One region of the Streptomyces sp. NPDC001070 genome, then DNA from elsewhere that is predicted to be linked to it. Evidence: riboswitches for the same ligand, from Rfam matches in the RefSeq annotation. Region 1 holds a riboswitch; the other holds the start of a gene.
The links. A riboswitch is a leader RNA that binds a small molecule or an ion and turns the genes downstream of it on or off. The one in region 1 is predicted to bind S-adenosylmethionine.

Region 1 (4,407 bases):
ACCAGGGTCAGGTGGTAGTCCTGCACCAGGACGGCGGCACCCTTGCCGGCCTCCTCGGCGAGCGCGTCGGCGAAGGCGGCGTTGTAGGCCACGTACGCCGCCCACTGATCGCGGAAGTCCTCGTCGAAGACGGGCTCCAGCGGGGTCTGGAACAGCATGTGGTGGATGAACCACAGGACCGAGTTGGCGATGCCGTTGTAGGCCGACGCGAAGGTGTCCGCCGGGATGTCCAGCATCCGCACCTGCTGGCCGCCGGTGTCGGCGGTGGGCAGGCGCCCCGCGCCTTCGGCGCTGCGCAGCACGGCGGCCCGGTCCCCCTCGCCGAGGGCCGCGCAGACCCAGACGGCGTCCGCGTCCGGCCCGATCGCGCTCAGACCCGACACGAGACCGCCGCCGCCGCGGCGGGCGACGAGCGTGCCGTCCTCGCGGAGGCTGTACGACACGGGGCCGCGGTTGGACGCGACCAGTACGCGCGCGGCATGCGATGCGACCATGCGGCCAGCCTAGCCACGCATGCCCGGCGGCAAACGTATGAGCTAGCCCAGCCGGGGGTTTCCGGCCGTGACCGTCGCGGGTTGCCGCAGGTACCGCCCGGGGGCTGCGGGCAGTCGTCCCGCCGGGCATGGGGGCACCCCCGGCCTCCGGCGAGCGGCCGACCCGCAACCGGGTACAGCGTCACGCCACCGCGCGGCGGGCGTACTCGGGGATCGTGCGCATCGGGGGGCGTTCCTCCGTCGCGACCTCGTGAACGCGCGGCTCGAAACCGCCGTCGGGGGCGCGGTCGAACTGCGTGAGGACGGGCCGCACCAGATGGCCCCGCGCCAAGCGGATCTGCGCGGTCCGGTAGATCGCCGCCGCCATACGGCCCAGCGCCTGGCCGTCCTGGTGCCGGTGGTGCCGGACCCCCACGTCGACCTGGGCCAGCGCGTCGAGCCCCACCGTGTTGAGCGCGTCCACGAGCAGCCCGAGCTCCACCCCGTACCCGACCGGGAACGGCAGCCGCTCCAGCAGCGAGCGCCGCGCCGCGTACTCGCCGCCGAGGGGCTGGACGAACCCCGCGAGCTGCGGCCAGTGCAGATTGAGCAGCGGCCGCGCGACCAGCTCCGTCACCCGCCCGCCGCCGGCCGGCACCACCGTGCCGCCGGCCTCCAGCGGGCGGTCGTACATCGCCTTGACCAGCTGCACGTCCGGATCCGTGAGCAGCGGCCCGACGATCCCCGACACGAACCGCGCGTCGAAGTCCCGCAGATCGGAGTCGATGAAGCAGACGATCTCACCGCGCGTCACGAGCAGCGAGCGCCACAGCACCTCGCCCTTGCCGGGCACCGCGGGCAGCCGCGGGAGCACCTCGTCCCGGTGGACGACGACGGCGCCGGCCGCCGCCGCGACCGCGGCCGTGCGGTCGGTCGATCCGGAGTCCAGCACGACGAGTTCGTCGACCAGCGGCACGGCCGCGCTCATCAGCTCACGGCGGATGGTCTCGACGATCGCCCCGACCGTGGCCTCCTCGTCGAGGGCGGGCAGCACCACGCTGACCGTGCCGCGCGCGCCCGCGGCGCGCTTGGCGGCGAGCAGTTGGGGCAGGGGCCGGCGGTCGGCGGTCCAGGATCGCCGCCGCAGCCAGCGGGCCACCTCGTCGAGCACTGGGTTGCTCCGTTTCTGCCCGTCTCGAAGGACGGACGGCCTATGACCAGGTTCGAGGTCGTCGGTTACAGTCTTGAACACGAGGCATGACCATCGTATGTCGACGGTGATCGCGCCCCGTCGGACAAATGCCCGGGCACTGCGCCCGGCGCCATACCGCTCATCCAGAGGGGCAGAGGGAACGGCCCGTTGAAGCCCCGGCAACCCTCCCGCCGACCGCGAGGTCCAGGTGGGGAAGGTGCCAATTCCGTCTCGCGGCGAGGTGCGCCGCGAGGAAGATGAGGAGAAAGGGCCTCGCCTGACATGGCTGCGCAGACCGTTGCACCCGCGTCCACCGATTCCGCCTTCGGGCCCGCGTCCGCGCTCTCGTGCCGCGAGTGCGGTGAGCGATTTCCGCTGAACCCCGTCTTCGCCTGCGAGGTCTGTTTCGGGCCGCTCGAAGTGGCGTACGACCTCCCGAGCGGCGACCCCGAGACCCTGCGCAAGCGGATCGAGTCCGGGCCGAACAACATCTGGCGCTACGCGCCGCTGCTGCCCGTCCCCGCGGACGTGGCCTCCAAGCCCAACCTCAACCCGGGCTTCACCAAGCTGGTCAAGGCCGACAACCTCGCCCGCGAGCTGGGCGTCACCGGCGGCCTGCACATCAAGGACGACTCCGGCAACCCGACCCACTCCTTCAAGGACCGGGTCGTCGCCGTCGCCCTGGAGGCCGCCCGCACCTTCGGCCTCACCACCTTGTCCTGCTCCTCCACCGGCAACCTGGCCGGCGCCGTGGGCGCCGCGGCCGCCCGCGCCGGCTTCCGCTCCTGCGTGTTCATCCCGCACGACCTGGAGGAGGGCAAGGTCGTCATGGCCGCGGTCTACGGCGGCGACCTGGTCGGCATCGAGGGCACCTACGACGACGTCAACCGCTTCTGCAGCGAGCTGATCGGCGATCCGATCGGCGAGGGCTGGGGTTTTGTCAACGTCAACCTCCGCCCCTACTACGGCGAGGGCTCCAAGACGCTGGCGTACGAGATCTGCGAGCAGCTGGGCTGGCGCCTGCCGGACAACATCGTCATCCCGATCGCCTCGGGCTCGCAGCTGACGAAGATCGACAAGGGGCTGCAGGAGCTGATCAGGCTCGGTCTGGTCGAGGAGAAGCCGTACCGGATCTACGGTGCCCAGGCCGAGGGCTGCTCCCCGGTCTCCACCGCCTTCAAGGCCGGCCACGACGTGGTCCGCCCGCAGAAGCCGAAGACCATCGCCAAGTCGCTCGCCATCGGCAACCCGGCCGACGGTCCGTACGTCCTGGACATCGCCCGGCGCACGGGCGGTGCCGTCGAGGACGTCACCGACGGGCAGGTGGTCGACGCCATCAAGCTGCTCGCCCGGACCGAGGGCATCTTCGCCGAGACGGCGGGCGGCGTGACCGTCGGTGTGCTGAGGAAGCTCATCGAGACCGGGCAACTCGACCCGGCCGGTGAGACGGTCGTCCTCAACACCGGCGACGGCCTCAAGACGCTGGACGCCGTCGCCCCGACCTCCCGCCCCACGGCCACCATCCGCCCGAGCCTCGACGCGTTCCGTGCCGCCGGCCTGGCCGGCTGACCCAGACTGAAGGTGAACCCCGCATCATGAGCGCTACCGTCCGCATCCCGACCATCCTCCGCACCTACACCGGCGGCCAGGCCGAGGTCCCGGCCGATGGCGGCACCCTGGCCGAGGTCATCGACTCGCTGGAGAAGAACCACCCCGGCATCTCCGCGCGCGTCCTGGACGACACGGGCAAGCTGCGCCGTTTCGTGAACGTCTACGTCAACGACGACGACGTCCGCTTCTCCGAGGGCCTGCAGACCACGGTGGGCGAGGGCGCGTCCGTGTCGATCATCCCGGCGGTCGCCGGAGGCTGCTGAGCCGCACGACCCGCGGGTGACAGGGGTGCCGGGAGTTCCCGGCACCCCTTCGTGCTTGAGCGGTAGTTGAAGGGCTGTACAGTTGCCCTGAACGGCCCGCAACTCCCTGCAACGCTCCGCGCAACCCCTTTTGCCGGGGCGGCCTTGTCGACGATTTATCGCCAAATTCACGCGGCGATTGTCGCGTTGGCCGCTTATGTCCAGTCCGAGTTGCCCCGGATTATTGGCCAATCAGGCCCTTCTTCCCTTTCTCTGCGCCCGGAATTCTCGTCCGATTGACCTGTTGCAGACAGCGTCCGGGCAGATACATTCAGCCGCGGTCGACGCGTTCCGGCGCACGCCCCCTTGGCTGTAGGGGGTGAGGTCTGACCCGGATCCGCGAGGTGCGGGTCTGCGAAGGGCCAGCAATAGGGGAGTTAGGAATGGCTCAGGGCACCGTCAAGTGGTTCAACGCGGAGAAGGGCTACGGCTTCATCGCGGTCGACGGTGGTGCGGACGTCTTCGTGCACTACAGCGCGATCCAGATGGACGGCTACCGCACCCTCGAGGAAGGTCAGCGGGTCGAGTTCGAGATCTCGCAGGGCCAGAAGGGGCCGCAGGCGGACATGGTCCGTCTCGCAGCCGGCTGACGCGCCGCGCATCGGCCACGGAGCACTTCGCGTACGGCCGCTCAAACGTACGCGTCAAGGCCCGCCCCCGCAGAGGGGCGGGCCTTCGTGCTGCCCGGGGGCGACCTGCGAGTTGTCCACGACCCCGGCCAAGCGGCTTGCACTCTCCTAGGGCGAGTGCTAATCATTGGCGTTAGCACTCTGACGTTGAGAGTGACAAAGGACCGAGTGGGTGAGGCCCGCGCGACCGCCGGAAAGGA
Region 2 (4,407 bases), on a different contig from region 1:
GCACCGGTATCCGCTTCATGGAAGGCGCCGTGCTGTCCGTGCCGATCGTCGGCACGTACATCTCGTTCTTCCTGTTCGGCGGGGAGTTCCCGGGCCACGACATCGTGCCGCGGTTCTACACGATCCACGTGCTGCTGATCCCGGGCATCATGGCGGGCCTGCTGGTGGCCCACCTGATCCTGATCGTGTACCACAAGCACACCCAGTTCCCCGGCCCCGGCAAGACCGAGAAGAACGTCGTCGGCATGCCGCTGTTCCCGGTGTACACCGCCAAGGCGGGCGGCTTCTTCTTCCTGGTCTTCGGTGTCATCGCGGCCATGTCCGCGCTGGTCTCCGTGAACCCGGTGTGGGCCTACGGTCCCTACCGGCCGGACCAGGTGTCGACCGACGCCCAGCCCGACTGGTACATGGGCTTCTCCGAGGGCCTGATCCGCATCATGCCGGGCTGGGAGATCAACCTGTGGGGCCACACGCTCGTCCTGGGCGTGTTCATCCCGCTGATGGTCTTCCCGCTGGTCCTGGGCTTCATGGGCGTCTACCCGTTCCTGGAGTCCTGGGTCACCGGTGACAAGCGCGAGCACCACCTGCTCGACCGGCCGCGCAACCGTCCCGTCCGTACGGGTATCGGCGCCGCATGGATCAGCCTCTACCTGATCCTGCTCGTCGGTGGTGGCAACGACCTCTTCGCCACCCGCTTCCACCTGTCGATCAACGCGATCACCTGGGTGGTCCGGATCTCGTTCTTCGTGCTGCCGGTGCTGGTCTTCTTCATCACCAAGCGGATCTGCCTCGGTCTGCAGCGGCGCGACCGCGACAAGGTGCTGCACGGTCGCGAGACCGGCATCATCAAGCGGCTCCCGCACGGTGAGTTCATCGAGATCCACGAGCCGCTGGAGCAGGGCGCGCTGTTCAAGCTCACCCAGCACGACCAGCCCAGGCCCCTGGAGATCGGCCCCGAGGTCGACGAGAACGGCGTGGAGAAGAAGATCGGCCGTACCGCGAAGCTGCGCGCGAAGCTGTCGCGCGGCTACTACGGCGAGGGGACCCAGATCCCCAAGCCGACGGCCGAGGAGTTCGAGGAGATCACGAGCGGCCACGGTCACCACTGATCACTGAAGCTGTGCCACCGGGCAGGGTCCCGTCCATCCGATGGACGGGGCCCTTTCCCGTTCCCCGGCGCCGATAGGCTGGGGCCGAAGGATTTCCGTTGCACGTCAGACCACCCGGAGTGTGGACCATGAGCGTTGTGAACCCCGCCGGAGGCGCATCAGTGGCGGGCGGCTCCTGGCCCGACGTCCTGGGTGCCCTGCTGAACGGACAGGACCTGAGCGCCGCCGACACGGCCTGGGCGATGAACCGGATCATGAGCGGCGAGGCCTCGGACGCCCAGGTCGCCGGCTTCATGGTGGCCCTGCGGGCCAAGGGGGAGACCGTCGAGGAGGTTACCGGCCTGGTCGAGGCGATGTACGCGCACGCCGAGCCGCTGCACATCGCCGGCCCCGCCGTGGACATCGTCGGCACCGGCGGCGACCGGGCCAGGACGGTGAACATCTCGACGATGTCGGCCATCGTCATCGCCGGTACGGGCGCCAAGGTCGTCAAGCACGGCAACCGCGCGGCCAGCAGCGCCAGCGGCGCCTCCGACGTCCTGGAGAAGCTCGGCATCAACCTGGACCTGCCCGCCGACCGGGTGGCGGAGGTCGCCGAGGAAACCGGGATCACCTTCTGCTTCGCGGCGAAGTTCCACCCCGCGATGCGGTTCGCCGCCCCGGCGCGCCGGGACCTGGGCGTCCCCACCTCCTTCAACCTCCTCGGCCCGCTGACCAATCCTGCGCGTGTCGGCGCCTCCGCCGTGGGCTGCTTCGACACCCGGATGGCCGGGCTGATCGCGGGTGTGCTGGCCCGCCGCGGATCCTCGGCGCTGGTGTTCCGGGGTGACGACGGGCTGGACGAGCTCACCGTGACGGCCACCTCCCGGATCTGGGTCGTCCGGGACGGCGAGGTCGAGCAGGTGTCCTTCGACCCGCGGGACGTCGGCATCGAGCTGGCGCCGATCGAGGCGCTGCGCGGCGCGGACGCGGCGCACAACGCCGATGTCGCCCGGCGGCTGCTGGCCGGTGAGACCGGTGCGGTCCGTGACGCGGTGCTGCTCAACTCGGCGGCCGCGCTGGTGGCGCTGGAGGCGGGCGAGGGTCCGCTGACCGACCGCATCGCGGCCGGGATCGCCAAGGCGGCGGAGTCGATCGACTCGGGCGCGGCCGCCAGGACGCTCGAGCGGTGGGCCGCGGCGACGCAGGCGTAGCGCGCGGGGACGACGCGGGAGGGCCGGGGCCGTTGCCCCGGCCCTTCGCGCTGCCGGGGCCGGTGGACCCGGGCCGGGGCGGCCGTCCGCGATACGGACCCCGGCTTGCGGCGGGCCGGCCGTATGGCATGATGCTGCGCAGGTCACGAGTGACAGCGAAACGGCCCCGGCCCGCTGTCCGGCAACCCTCCTTCCGTGGCGGGGTGCCCCGGGTGATGACCAGGCCGCAGGCAGCGAGGTCTGTGGCAAGCGCGGTCAGAGGAGTTCTTCCGTGAGCAACCGAATGCGCTAGGGCCCGTAGGCCCTGTTTCCCCCTCCCCGGGCCGCGGCCCGTTGTGCCGAGGGCTGTTCCGTCATCACTGACGTTCCTTCACTTCTGCCTGCTCACAGGAGACTTCGCCATGTCGCTGCGCCCTGCCGTCCCCTCGGCCCTGCACGCCCCGCTGCCCGTCCTGGGACGCGACGTCCTCGTACCGCTCGTGGCCGGGGGCGAGGTCGGATACGCCGCCCTCGACTACGCGGCCAGCGCGCCCGCGCTGCAGCGGGTCTGGGACGACGTGGCCGCCTACGCGCCCTACTACGGCAGCGTGCACCGGGGGGCGGGGTACCTCTCGCAGCTGTCGACGGACCTGTTCGAGCAGAGCCGGGCGACGGTCGCGGAGTTCCTCGGCTGCCGCCCCGGCGACCAGGTGATCTTCACCCGCTCGACCACCGACTCGCTGAACCTGCTGGCCGCCGCGGTGCCGGACGGCACGAGCGTCTTCGTCTTCGAGACCGAGCACCACGCGTCCCTGCTGCCGTGGCGGGACGCCGACGTCACGTACCTGAGCGCTCCCCGTACTCCGGGAGAGGCCGTGGCGACGCTCGAGCGGGAGCTGGCCGGCCGGGAGCCGCACGGGACCGCGCTGGTCTGTGTGACCGGTGCGTCGAATGTGACCGGTGAGCTGTGGCCGGTCCGTGAGCTGGCGGCGGCCGCCCACGCCCACGGTGCCCGGATCGTGCTGGACGCGGCGCAGCTCGCCCCGCACCACCCGGTGGACATCGCGGAACTCGACGTGGACTGGGTCGCCTTCTCCGGGCACAAGCTGTACGCGCCCTTCGGCTCGGGTGTGCTCGCCGGCCGCGCCGACTGGCTGCGCGAGGCCGAGCCCTACCTGGCCGGGGGCGGTGCCTCGCGGCGGGTCGCCCGGCGCGAGGACGGCGGGGTGGACGTCCACTGGCACACCACGGCCGCCCGGCACGAGGCCGGTTCGCCCAATGTCATCGGCGCCTACGCGATCGCCTCGGCCTGCCGCGCGCTGACGGAGGCGGGGTTCGAGCGCCTGGTCGAGCGCGAGCAGGCGCTGGTCGACCGGGTGCGGGCCGGACTCGCGGAGGTGCCCGAGGTGAAGGTGCTCTCGCTGTTCGGCGACGACGCCCCCCGGGTCGGCGTCATCTCCTTCGTCGTCGAGGGCTGGAACAGCTCGCACTTCGCGGCGGCCCTCTCCGCCGAGTACGGGATCGGCGTGCGCGACGGCCTCTTCTGCGCGCACCCGCTGGTCCGAACCCTCCTCGGCGGCGCGCCGCAGGAGCCGGGCGAGTGCGGTGCCCCCGACGCGGCCCCCGGCGAGAGATCGCTGAACGCGATCCGCGTCTCCTTCGGCGCCGGCACCCCGGACGAGCACGTGGAGCGGTTCGTCGGCGCGGTGCGGGAGCTCGTGACGGACGGTGCCAAGTGGCGCTACCGCACCGAGGACGGCCGCTGCGTCCCGGACCGGGGCCACGCCTAGCCCCGGCGCCCGGTCCCGTGGCCGGGCGCCGGATCAGGCGTCGAGGCCGATGGCGAAGGCCGTCTCCAGGTCGTGCTGGGAGTACGTGCGGAACGCGACGTGCGTGTCCGTGGCCTCGACGCCGGGGATCTTGCTGATCCGGCCCGGGATGACGTCCGCCAGTTCGTCGTGCCGGGCCACCCGCACCATGGCGACCAGGTCGTACGTACCCGTGACGGAGTAGACCTCGCTGACGCTGTCGAGCGCGGCGATGGACTCCGCGATCTCGGGGATACGGTCGACGCTGGTCTTGATGAGCACGATCGCGGTGATCACGGCTGTAGGTCTCCTTGGGTC

Region 2: it holds a riboswitch for S-adenosylmethionine, as region 1 does, so the genes downstream of both, ACWDAS_RS07950 (aminotransferase class V-fold PLP-dependent enzyme) here and thrC (threonine synthase) in region 1, are expected to answer to the same signal.

What each region holds. Positions count from the first base shown of each region.
Region 1 covers NZ_JBSFLB010000003.1:196,514-200,920, forward strand. Annotated here, with positions in the region: gene ACWDAS_RS05250 (alpha,alpha-trehalose-phosphate synthase (UDP-forming)) at 1-494, opposite strand, end outside; gene ACWDAS_RS05255 (glucosyl-3-phosphoglycerate synthase) at 676-1,644, opposite strand; SAM riboswitch class I at 1,802-1,929, shown strand; gene thrC (threonine synthase) at 1,948-3,234, shown strand; gene ACWDAS_RS05265 (ubiquitin-like small modifier protein 1) at 3,261-3,539, shown strand; gene ACWDAS_RS05270 (cold-shock protein) at 3,962-4,168, shown strand.
Region 2 covers NZ_JBSFLB010000005.1:66,916-71,322, reverse strand. Annotated here, with positions in the region: gene qcrB (cytochrome bc1 complex cytochrome b subunit) at 1-1,109, shown strand, start outside; gene trpD (anthranilate phosphoribosyltransferase) at 1,238-2,302, shown strand; SAM riboswitch class IV at 2,444-2,560, shown strand; gene ACWDAS_RS07950 (aminotransferase class V-fold PLP-dependent enzyme) at 2,704-4,071, shown strand; gene ACWDAS_RS07945 (Lrp/AsnC family transcriptional regulator) at 4,105-4,386, opposite strand; gene ACWDAS_RS07940 (rhomboid family intramembrane serine protease) at 4,383-4,407, opposite strand, start outside.